DNA from 2 places in the Arthrobacter sp. FW305-BF8 genome. Region 1 is predicted to be linked to the other one. Evidence: predicted binding sites of a transcription regulator. Region 1 holds the regulator's gene; the other holds the start of a gene.

Region 1 (5,230 bases):
CGCATTGGCCGGAACGCCATGGTACTGGGGCAGGTCCTGGCCGGACTGTGTGTCCCTGCGGTCGCGAGCGTCTTGTGCCACGGTGTCTTCCTTAAGCTTGCGTTGGTGCGATAGTGCCTTGGCGCCGGGGCCGCAGTGCGGTGCCGCCGTACCAAGGATACCGGGCCGTAGGGGCAATCGTGGGCTCAACGCTGAATCCGGGGAGCGTAGCGATAGGAATTAGGGCACTGTTAGAAAATCGATGACCTCTTCCACCCGGCCCAGCAGGGCGGGCTCAAGGTCGGCGTAGGTGCGCACGGCGCCGAGAAGTTTCTGCCAGCCGAGGCCGATGTCCTCCTTGGTCTCGTGCGGCCAGCCGAAGGCGGTGAGGATACCGGTCTTCCAGTCCGTGCCGCGCGGTACAACGGGCCACTGCGGAATGCCCAGCACCGACGGGCGGATCGCCTGCCAGACGTCGACGTACGGGTGGCCGACGATCAGTACGTTTCCGGCGGCGCCGGGGGACGCCATCACGGCGTCGGCAATCCTGGACTCCTTGGAATTTGGGACCAGATGGTCCACCAGAACGCCCAGCCTGCGGCCGGGGCCGGGGCGGAAGGACGCAACGGCCGCCGTCAGGTCATCGATGCCGTGCAGGGGTTCAACGACGATGCCCTCCACCCGGAGGTCGTCGCCCCAGACTTTTTCCACGAGTTCGGCATCGTGCTTGCCTTCAACCCAGATCCGGCTGGCCTTGGCCACCTGGGCGCGCTGCCCTTCCACCCGCACCGAACCCGACGCCGTCCGTCCGGCCGTGCCCGATCCCGCGGGCTTCGCCTTGGGCGCCGGAGGCATCAGGCGGATCGGCTGGCCGTCCAGGAGGAATCCGAAGCCAAGCTTGAAGGACCGGGATTTTCCGCGGCGGTCTTCGAGCGCCACCACGTGCATGCCGCCGGATTTCTCCACCCGGGTCACTGCGCCCACCCAGCCGGACTGGACGTCCTCCAGCACCATGCCGCGCTCCACCGGCACCTCGGGCAGGCTGTTCTTGGCAGGCGCTGCGATCTCCTGCGGGCCCCAGGTCTGGTACTGCATTCGTTCACCGCTTTGTATTCGGAAGGAGCCGCTCCGGCCGCGGGCGTGCCGCCGGGGGACAGGCGTCCGGAATTTCGCCCGGAGCGGTACCAATGCTAACAACGCGGCGACTCATATTAGACTTGTTAGCACTTAGGCATGTCGAGTGCTAACCACAGCGTTGACGGGCAGGAACAACGCCCGGCGCGGTAACGGCCAAAAGGAGGTGGACTGTGAGCGAACCACGGAAGCTTGAGGTGCTGCGCGCCATCGTGGAGGACTATGTCCATTCCCGCGAACCTGTCGGCTCCAAGGCCCTGGTGGAACGGCACCATCTGGGCGTTTCCAGCGCCACCATCCGCAACGACATGGCGGCACTGGAGGATGAGGGCCTCATCACGGCCCCGCACACCAGCGCAGGCAGGATTCCCACGGACAAGGGTTACCGCCTGTTCGTCGACCAGATCTCGGCGGTCAAGCCGCTCTCCCCGGCGGAGAAGCGCGCCATCCAGACCCTGCTCGAGGGGTCCGAGGACCTCGACGACGTCCTGGACCGGACGGCCCGGCTCCTGTCCCAGCTGACCAACCAGGTCGCCGTCGTGCAGTACCCGCACCTGAGCCGGGCCGTGGTCCGGCACATCGAATTTGTGCTGCTGGCCCCGCGGAAGGTGCTGATCGTGCTGATCGCAGACTCCGGCAAGGTTGACCAGCGCGTCGTCGACGCCGGACAGGACCTGTCAGACGACACTCTTGCCGCCCTGCGCACCCGGTTCATGACCGGTGTGGCCGGAACGCCGGTGGCCATCCTGCCCCAGCATCTGGCCGCCGTCGTGGCCGGCTGCACGCCGGCCGAACGTTCCGTTGCCATGGCCCTCGGCAAGGGGCTGGAGGGCCTGGCCCACAACAGCCGGGAGGACCGGATGGTCCTGGCCGGAACGGCCAACCTGGCGCGGTCCAACGTGGACTTCCCGCTCAGCATAGGACCTGTCCTTGAGGCCCTCGAGGAGCAGGTGGTTATGCTGCGGCTCCTGAGCGACATGGCACAGGACCCGCGCGGCGTGGCCGTCAGCATTGGCCGCGAAAACCCCTACGACGGGCTGGCCGAGGCCTCAGTGGTGGCCACGGGCTACGGCCCCGACGCCACCGCCAAGGTGGGCATACTGGGCCCTACCCGGATGGACTATCCCACCACCATGGCCGCCGTGCGCGCGGTGGCCCGCTATCTTTCGAGGATTCTGGGCCCGTGACCGCACGCCCCGGACATCCCCTGACAACAGGCAGTACAACGAGGAAGAGATACGAACTTTGAGCAGCCACTACGACGTTCTTGGAGTCTCCGCGGAAGCCACCGGCGAGGAGATCAAAAAGGCCTACCGCAAGCTGGCCCGTTCGCTTCACCCGGACGTCAACCCCGGGGAAGACGCCGCCGAACGGTTCAAGGCCGTCACCCACGCCTATGAGGTGCTGTCCGATCCGCAGAAGCGCAGGGTCTACGACACCACCGGCAACGAGAACGGCACGGACAATGGCTTTGGCGGCGGCGGTTATGCCGGCCAGGGATTCGCGTTCCAGGACATCTTCGACACCTTCTTCGGCGCCGGTGGCACCTCCGGCCCCGCGTCCCGCGTCCGCCGCGGACAGGACGCGCTCATCAGCGTGCGGATCGACTTGCGTGATGCCGTCTTCGGCGTCAACAAGAAGCTGGAAGTGGACACGGCCGTCACCTGTCCCACCTGCGAAGGGTCCTGCTGCCGCGAGGGCAGCCACCCGGAACGCTGCGACATCTGCGGCGGCAGCGGCCAGGTGCAGCGGGCGGTCCGTTCCATCCTCGGCCAGGTCATGACCGCCGCCCCCTGCGGCTCGTGCGAGGGCTTCGGCACGGTCATCAAGGACCCCTGCAACGAGTGCAGCGGCCAGGGCCGCATCCGCAGCCGCCGCTCCCTGACCATCAAGGTCCCGGCCGGTGTGGCCACCGGAACGCGGATCCAGCTCTCCGGCCAGGGCGAGGCCGGCCCGGCGGGCGGGCCGTCCGGCGACCTCTACGTGGAAATCCGCGTCAACAACGACCCCACGTATGTCCGTGAGGGCGACGATCTCCACGCGACGCTCAACATTCCCATGACCGCCGCCGCCCTCGGCACGGAACTGAGCCTGGAAACCTTCGACGGCAAGCAGGAGATCGACGTCAAGGCGGGCACACAGTCCGGCGAGATCATCACCCTCCGCGGCCTCGGCGTCACCCACCTGCGCGGCTACGGCCGCGGTGACCTCAGGGTTCACCTGCAGGTGGAAACGCCGTCCAAGCTCGACCCCGCCCAGGAGGACCTGCTGCGGCAGCTGGCCAAGCTCCGCGGCGAGCAGTTCTCCGAGGGCAAGCTCGCAGCCGGCGGCGGCGTCTTCGCCAAGCTGCGGGACCGCCTCGGTAACCTGTAGCGGTGAGCAACCCCGTATTCTTCACCCCGGCCGGCGCGCTGGACAGCACTGTTCCCGGTTCGGTGTTCGTCCTGGACGGTGCCGAGGCCCGGCACGCAGTCACCGTGAAGCGCCTGGCGGTGGGGGAGCAGGTTGACATTGCCGACGGCGCCGGCAAACGCATCACCGGAACCGTGACGGAAGCCGCCCCCGCCGAGCTGACGGTCGAATGCACCTCCGTCAATGTGGAACCGCGGCCGGGCATCCGCCTCGTTCTGGTGCAGGCCCTCGCCAAGGGCGACCGGGACGAGTTGGCGATCGAAACCGCCACCGAACTGGGCATCGACGCGGTGATTCCGTGGCAGTCGGAACGCTCCATCGTCCGCTGGAAGGGTGAGCGGGCGGCCAAGGCGCACGGCAAGTGGCAGTCGGCCGTCACGGCCGCCGCCAAGCAGGCACGCCGCGCCTGGATCCCCGAGGTAAGGCCCGCCGTCGACACCCAGGCGCTGGCCAGGGAAGTGGCGGAAGCCGGCCTTGCCGTGATTCTGCACGAGGACGCGGTGACGCCGCTGCGGCGGGTCCTGGGCAAGTGGTCGGAGGAGCGCCGGGAGGCGTCGGACCCGGGCGAGGTCCTCCTCATCGTTGGTCCCGAAGGGGGCATCAGCCCCCGTGAGGTCACCAGGCTGTGCAGCGCCGGGGCGGTAACGGCGCTGCTGGGACCGCACGTCCTGCGGTCATCGACGGCGGGACCCGCCGGCGTCGTGGTTGCCAGCGACGTCCTCGGCCGCTGGTAAGTCCAGACCGCTGGTAAGCCCAGACCGCTGGTAAGTCCGGACCGCTGGTAACTTCAGCCGAACGCTTCGCTGACGGGACCGCTAGCGAACTGTGAACTTAGCGAACCGTGAAACCCCGTGAGTCCACGTTGAGTTCGTCCTCAGGCTTGCCTGGGCCGGTCTGGGAGACGCGAACCTCGTAGTTGCCGGGCGCGAGGTTGACCGTGATGCCGAAAACCCCGGAGCTGGCGGGATCCGCTGCGGCCACGGCTTCCCCGGTCAGATAGCTTTCCTTGTCGCCGTTGTCCTGGACCTTGAGGATTCGCCAGTGCAGTTTGCCGTTGGGGACGGTGCTTCGTCCGGCGATCTTGACCCGTCCGTCGCTGACTTCGGTGCCCTGCTGCGGATCGATGATCCACACCGGTGCCACCATTCCGGCGCTGCGGGACGTGGGCGCACCGAGCTTCACGTGCTTGAACGCCAGGTAATCGGTGTGCCCGTCCACCAGGATGACCACCTCGATCTGCTGGCCTGAGTCGATCAGGCCCGAGCTGGCCCCGGCGGCCGTTGCGGTGTAGACCAGTTGCTGGATGGCCCGCTGGGCCATGTCGGCGTCGAGGTTGCTGTTGAAGGCATCCGCGGAGACGTCCACGGTAATGACATTCGTGCCCGAGATCGACGTCGCCAGGTTCTTGGGGTTCTGCCACGGCGTGAAGAAGTCCGGATCCAGCGGCGTCTCCGACATCATGGCCCGCAGGGCCCGTGTGATCGGGTTCTCATCGTCAGGAACGTCGCGGAACTCGCGGTACAGGAAGACGTTGCTGTTGCTTCGCCCGATCCAGTAAACGGGCGCCTTGTTCGAGGACTGCGTTGTTTCCAGCGGAGCGCTGGTAGTGGGAACGCCGTCCGTGCCGGCGGCCCGGCGGGACGAGGAGGTCGGAGAGTTGGCGGATGTCACCGCAGGATCGGGATCGGCAATGCATCCGGACAGC
Region 2 (5,230 bases), 700 kb from region 1:
CCGGCTTCAGGTAATAAACCCGGCCCCGCCGTTTAATGGAGGGGTGCCGATTCTGAATAAAGACATGACCCTGTGCATTTCCCTCTCGGCCCGGCCGAGCAACAACGGGACCCGCTTCCACAACCACCTGTACGACCAGCTGGGCCTCAACTGGATCTACAAGGCCTTCGCGCCCACCGACCTAGCCCAGGCGATCGCGGGCGTCCGCGGCCTGGGGATCCGCGGCTGCGCCGTCTCCATGCCCTACAAGGAGGACGTGATCGCCCTGGTGGACGCCATGGACCCGTCCGCCAAGGCCATCGATTCCGTCAACACCATCGTCAACGACGGCGGCCGCCTGACGGCGTACAACACGGACTACACGGCGATCGAGCAGCTGCTGGAGGGCAACGCCGTTCCTGCCGGGTCATCGGTGCTGCTCAAGGGCGCCGGCGGCATGGCGAAGGCCACAGCCGCGGCCCTGCGCGACGCGGGGTTCAAGGACGTGACCATCATCGCCCGCAACGAAGCAACCGGCCGGGCGCTCGCCGATCTATACGGCTTTGCCTGGCGCGCCGAGCTAGGCAGCGGCCCGGAGGCCACAGCGGACATGGTCATCAACGTCACGCCGGTGGGGATGGCCGGGGGACCGGAGGCGGACGCGCTGTCCTTCCCCGCTGAAACCATCGAGGCCGCCAAGATCGTCTTCGACGTCGTGGCGCTGCCGGCAGAAACACCGCTCATCAAGGCGGCGCGGGCGGCCGGCAAGCAGGTCATCACCGGAGCGGAGGTGGCCACGATTCAGGCGCTGGAGCAGTTTGTGCTGTACACGGGAATCCGCCCCACCGAGGAGCAGGTCCGCGACGCCGAAGCGTTCGTCCGCGCCCAGTAAGCCCTGTAGCAGCCAGCGGTTACACGGGCTCCACGGAGACAGCCACTCTTTCTTCCCCGATCCGGGTGAGGACCAGGGTGGCTGTCTTCTTGGCTGCGCCCTTGCCGCCGGCTTTACCCGCCCCCTTGCCTGCCGGCAGTAGCTGCCTGCGCAGCTCCTCAGGAGTGACGGACGTGCCGCGCTTCTTGATGTCCAGCACGCCGACGCCGTTCTCCCGGACCCAGGCTTTGAGCGCCTTGACGTTGTACGGCATGACTTCCAGAACCCGGTAGGCCCGGGCGTACGGCGTGTCCACCAGCTCCGGGGCGCAAATGTAGGCGATGTGCTCGTCCACGAGGTGGCCGCCCAGTCCGAGGGCGAGGTCTGCCACGAGCCCGGCGCGGATGACGGCGCCGTCCGGCTCGAACAGGAAACCCTCCACCGGGCCAACCGGGGCCACGGGTCCGGCGTCGAACTCCTCCCCGCTGGTGAGTTCGGCGGCGCCCTCTGCACCGATGACCAGGGCGGCCCGGCGGATGCCCGGGCGGGCCACGGCGTTGAACCACAGCGTGACTTCCGTCACGTCGCCGTTCACCGAGACCCACTGTGCCTCGCAGCCGGCAGGCACCGACTCGTGCGGCATGCCGGGGCCCATCTTGACGCCGACGGCGCGCCCGGCGGCGGCCAGCGACTCCACGAAGGACAGCGGCGGAGAGAACGCCTCGGGGTCCCAGATCCGCTTGGTGCCGGACGTGGTGGTGGTGCGCCGGGCGGGGTCCAGCCAGACGCCGGCCCCGTCCTCCAGCTCCACGGACGTTGCGTCCGAATGGACCACCGTGGCGTGGGGAAAGGGAATGAGGTTGATCGTGGCGCAGGCGGCGGTGGTCTCGTCGACCTCCACGGCGGTCACGGCGATGTCCAGGGATGCCAGGGCCATGGCGTCCGCGCCGAGGCCGCAGCCGAGGTCCGCAACGTGGCTGACGCCAGCCTGGGCAAAGCGCTGGGCGTGCCTGGCAGCGACGTTGAGCCGGGTGGCCTGCTCCAGGCCGGCCTGGGTGAAGAGCATCTGCCGGGCAAACTCACCGAACTTGGCCTCGGCCCTGGTCCGGAGCCGTGACTGTGTCAGGACGGCGGACACGAGTTCGGGGGAGTGGCCGCCCTTGCGGAGGCTTGAGTTGAGGCTGAAGGAGTCGTCTTCCCGGTAGGGTCCGAGCGAGGCCAGCAGCTCCCATCCTTCTTCGGTTAGGAGCGGGGCGATCTGGTCCTGCGGTGCTTCAGACATGGGATCAAGCCTAGTGGAGCGGCCGCCCGTGCTCTTCCCGATCGGCCTGCTCTTCCCGATAGGGTGGTCTGAATGGAATCCAGCGCAACGCCAACCCCAGGTCAGTCCGATTCAGGTCAGCCCGAAAGCACCGGCCCCGGTCCGGCACAGCATAGCCGCCTGGTCCGGTACGCACGTCCGGTGCTGATCGCCGGAGCCGTTGCCGCCGTCGTCTGTCTTGTCCTGCTGGTGATCATCTTCCTGCTGGATTCCTTCAATGCCACCGTCTACTCGGTGGGCGGCAAGAACATCAGCGACGCCACTGAGGAAGCCCGGCAGATCCGGGACCTGTACCTGGGGGCGCGCGTTGGCGGCATCGTGGCGCTCATCGTGTCGGTCGTGACCGCGGCGGCGGCCGCCGTCGTGCTTGTCCGCGAACAGCGGAAAGCCGGGGACGAAGAGGCCGACGGCGGCCCGGACCTGGGGTTCGACGACCTCGCCGGGCGCTGAACCGCCCGCCGAAATCGGGTCCGTGCGGGTTACGGCGGATGAAATTCTGGCACTCACCTTGACCGAGTGCTAACCCCTTACATAGAGTCATCATTAGCACTCTCCCTAGGAGGGTGCTAACACACGAAGAGCTGCCAGCCTGGCTGCTGCCGGCACCGCGACGACGGTCTGCCGCCACGGCGCAACAGTTTTTACTGTCCATGAATTTTGACGAAAAGGAGAGGTCCGAGTGTCGGTCTCTATTAAGCCTCTTGAGGATCGTATTGTTGTCCGCCCGCTCGAAGCCGAGCAGACCACGGCTTCCGGCCTGGTCATTCCGGACTCCGCCCAGGAGAAGCCGCAGGAAGGCGAAGTTGTTGCAGTAGGCCCCGGCCGCTTCGAAGATGGCAACCGCGTACCGGTCGACGTAGCTGTTGGCGACGTCGTCATCTACTCCAAGTACGGCGGAACCGAAGTCAAGACCGGCGGCACCGAGTACCTCGTGCTCTCCGCCCGCGACGTTCTGGCGATCGTCGTTAAGTAACTCTTTGGATCCCCGTGCCGCTGCCCGAGTCTGATTCTGTCGGACCGGGCGGCTGCGCGGGGTTCTGTCTTGAAAGGACAAACCATGGCAAAGCAGCTTGCGTTTAACGACGCTGCCCGCCGGTCGCTTGAAGCCGGCATCGACAAGCTCGCCAACACGGTTAAGGTGACGCTTGGTCCCCGCGGCCGCAACGTCGTGCTGGACAAGAAGTGGGGCGCCCCCACCATCACCAACGACGGCGTGACCATCGCCCGGGAAGTCGAACTGGACGACCCGTACGAGAACCTTGGCGCCCAGCTGGCCAAGGAAGTCGCCACCAAGACGAATGACGTCGCCGGTGACGGCACCACCACCGCAACCGTGCTCGCCCAGGCACTGGTCAAGGAAGGCCTGCGCAATGTTGCCGCCGGCGCCGCTCCTGGCCAGATCAAGCGCGGCATCGAGGTCTCTGTCGAGGCCATCGCAGCGCGCCTGCTGGAGAACGCCCGTCCCGTCGAGGGCACCCAGGTGGCCAACGTTGCCGCCATTTCCGCGCAGAGCGACGAGGTTGGCGAGCTGCTCGCCGAGGCATTCGGCAAGGTCGGCAAGGATGGTGTGATCACCATCGAGGAATCCTCCACCACGCAGACCGAGCTGGCGCTGACCGAGGGCATGCAGTTCGACAAGGGCTACCTGTCCCCGTACTTCATCACCGACACCGAGCGCCAGGAAGCCGTCCTCGAGGACGCCCTTATCCTGATCAACCAGGGCAAGATCTCCTCGGTGCAGGAATTCCTGCCGCTGCTGGAGAAGGCGCTGCAGAGCTCCAAGCCGCTGTTCATCATCGCCGAGGACGTCGACGGCGAGGCCCTGTCCACGCTGATCGTCAACCGCATCCGCGGCACCCTGAACGTGGTTGCCGTCAAGGCTCCGGGCTTCGGTGACCGCCGCAAGGCCATGCTGCAGGACATCGCGACGCTGACAGGCGCCCAGGTTGTGTCCCCGGAACTGGGCCTGAGCCTGGACTCCGTTGGCCTCGAGGTGCTGGGTACCGCCCGCCGCATCACGGTGACCAAGGACAACACCACCATCGTCGACGGCGCAGGTTCGGCCGAGGACGTTGCAGCACGCGTTGCGCAGCTGCGCGCCGAGCTGACCCGCACCGATTCCGACTGGGACCGGGAAAAGCTGCAGGAACGCCTGGCCAAGCTGGCCGGCGGCATCGGCGTGATCAAGGTCGGCGCAGCCACCGAGGTTGAGCTGAAGGAAAAGAAGCACCGCATCGAAGATGCAGTGTCCTCCACCCGCGCCGCCCTCGAAGAAGGCATCGTGGCCGGTGGCGGTTCCGCCCTGATCCACGCGCTGAAGGCGCTCGACGAGGACCCGGCCGTCACGGCACTCGAAGGTGACGCGGCTGCCGCCGTCGGCATCGTCCGCCGTGCCCTGGTCCAGCCGCTGCGCTGGATCGCCCAGAACGCCGGCCACGACGGCTACGTTGTGACCGCACGGGTTGCCGAGCAGGACAACAACCACGGCTTCAACGCCAAGTCCGGCGAGTACGAGGATCTGATCGCGGCGGGCGTCATTGACCCCGTCAAGGTCACCCGTGCCGCTCTTCGCAACGCAGCCTCCATCGCTGCGCTGGTGCTCACCACCGAAACCCTCGTGGCTGACAAGCCGGCCGAGGAAGACGAGCACGCAGGCCACAGCCACTAGGCTGCAGCCCGCCCTCGCGGCTTCACAAGAAGGCCCGTCCAGCAGCCGCTGGGCGGGCCTTCTTGGCGTTTTCTGTGGCGTTTCCCCAGTTGAGACGGGGATCACATCCAGCGCGTCAGATTGGTCTGAAAAATCACGAAACGGTAACGTGGTTACTTTGTGCTGCCGTTTGAGGGGTTATTTGTGCCAAAAACCAAGGAACACACCCAAGAGCCACGGGTTGCCCGGCTGAAGGCCAAACCGGGCTACCGTCCCGAGGTCCAGGGGCTTCGCGCCCTCGCGGTGCTCATGGTGGTCACGTACCACGTGTGGCTTGGCCGGGTTTCCGGCGGCGTGGATATCTTCCTCCTCATCTCGGCATTCCTGCTGACCATGTCCTTCGTCCGCAAGG

Evidence for each region. The regulator HrcA, encoded in region 1, represses chaperone genes, less so after heat shock. The targets are predictions, from matches to a motif close to TTNGCACTCGNNNNNNNCGAGTGCNAA.
Region 2: groES (co-chaperone GroES) is a predicted target of HrcA. The motif match lies at 2,668-2,694, and genes of this name have one in related genera.

The regions. Positions count from the first base shown of each region.
Region 1 is NZ_CP084561.1:2,734,882-2,740,111, reverse strand. Features, by position in the region: gene LFT45_RS12190 (DUF4870 domain-containing protein) at 1-81, opposite strand, end outside; gene LFT45_RS12185 (DUF3097 domain-containing protein) at 220-1,074, opposite strand; gene hrcA (heat-inducible transcriptional repressor HrcA) at 1,287-2,300, shown strand; gene dnaJ (molecular chaperone DnaJ) at 2,359-3,486, shown strand; gene LFT45_RS12170 (16S rRNA (uracil(1498)-N(3))-methyltransferase) at 3,489-4,259, shown strand; gene LFT45_RS12165 (GerMN domain-containing protein) at 4,357-5,230, opposite strand, start outside.
Region 2 is NZ_CP084561.1:3,433,200-3,438,429, reverse strand. Features, by position in the region: gene LFT45_RS15465 (shikimate 5-dehydrogenase) at 65-871, shown strand; gene LFT45_RS15460 (class I SAM-dependent methyltransferase) at 891-2,132, opposite strand; gene LFT45_RS15455 (hypothetical protein) at 2,205-2,621, shown strand; gene groES (co-chaperone GroES) at 2,851-3,144, shown strand; gene groL (chaperonin GroEL) at 3,229-4,839, shown strand; gene LFT45_RS15440 (acyltransferase family protein) at 5,023-5,230, shown strand, end outside.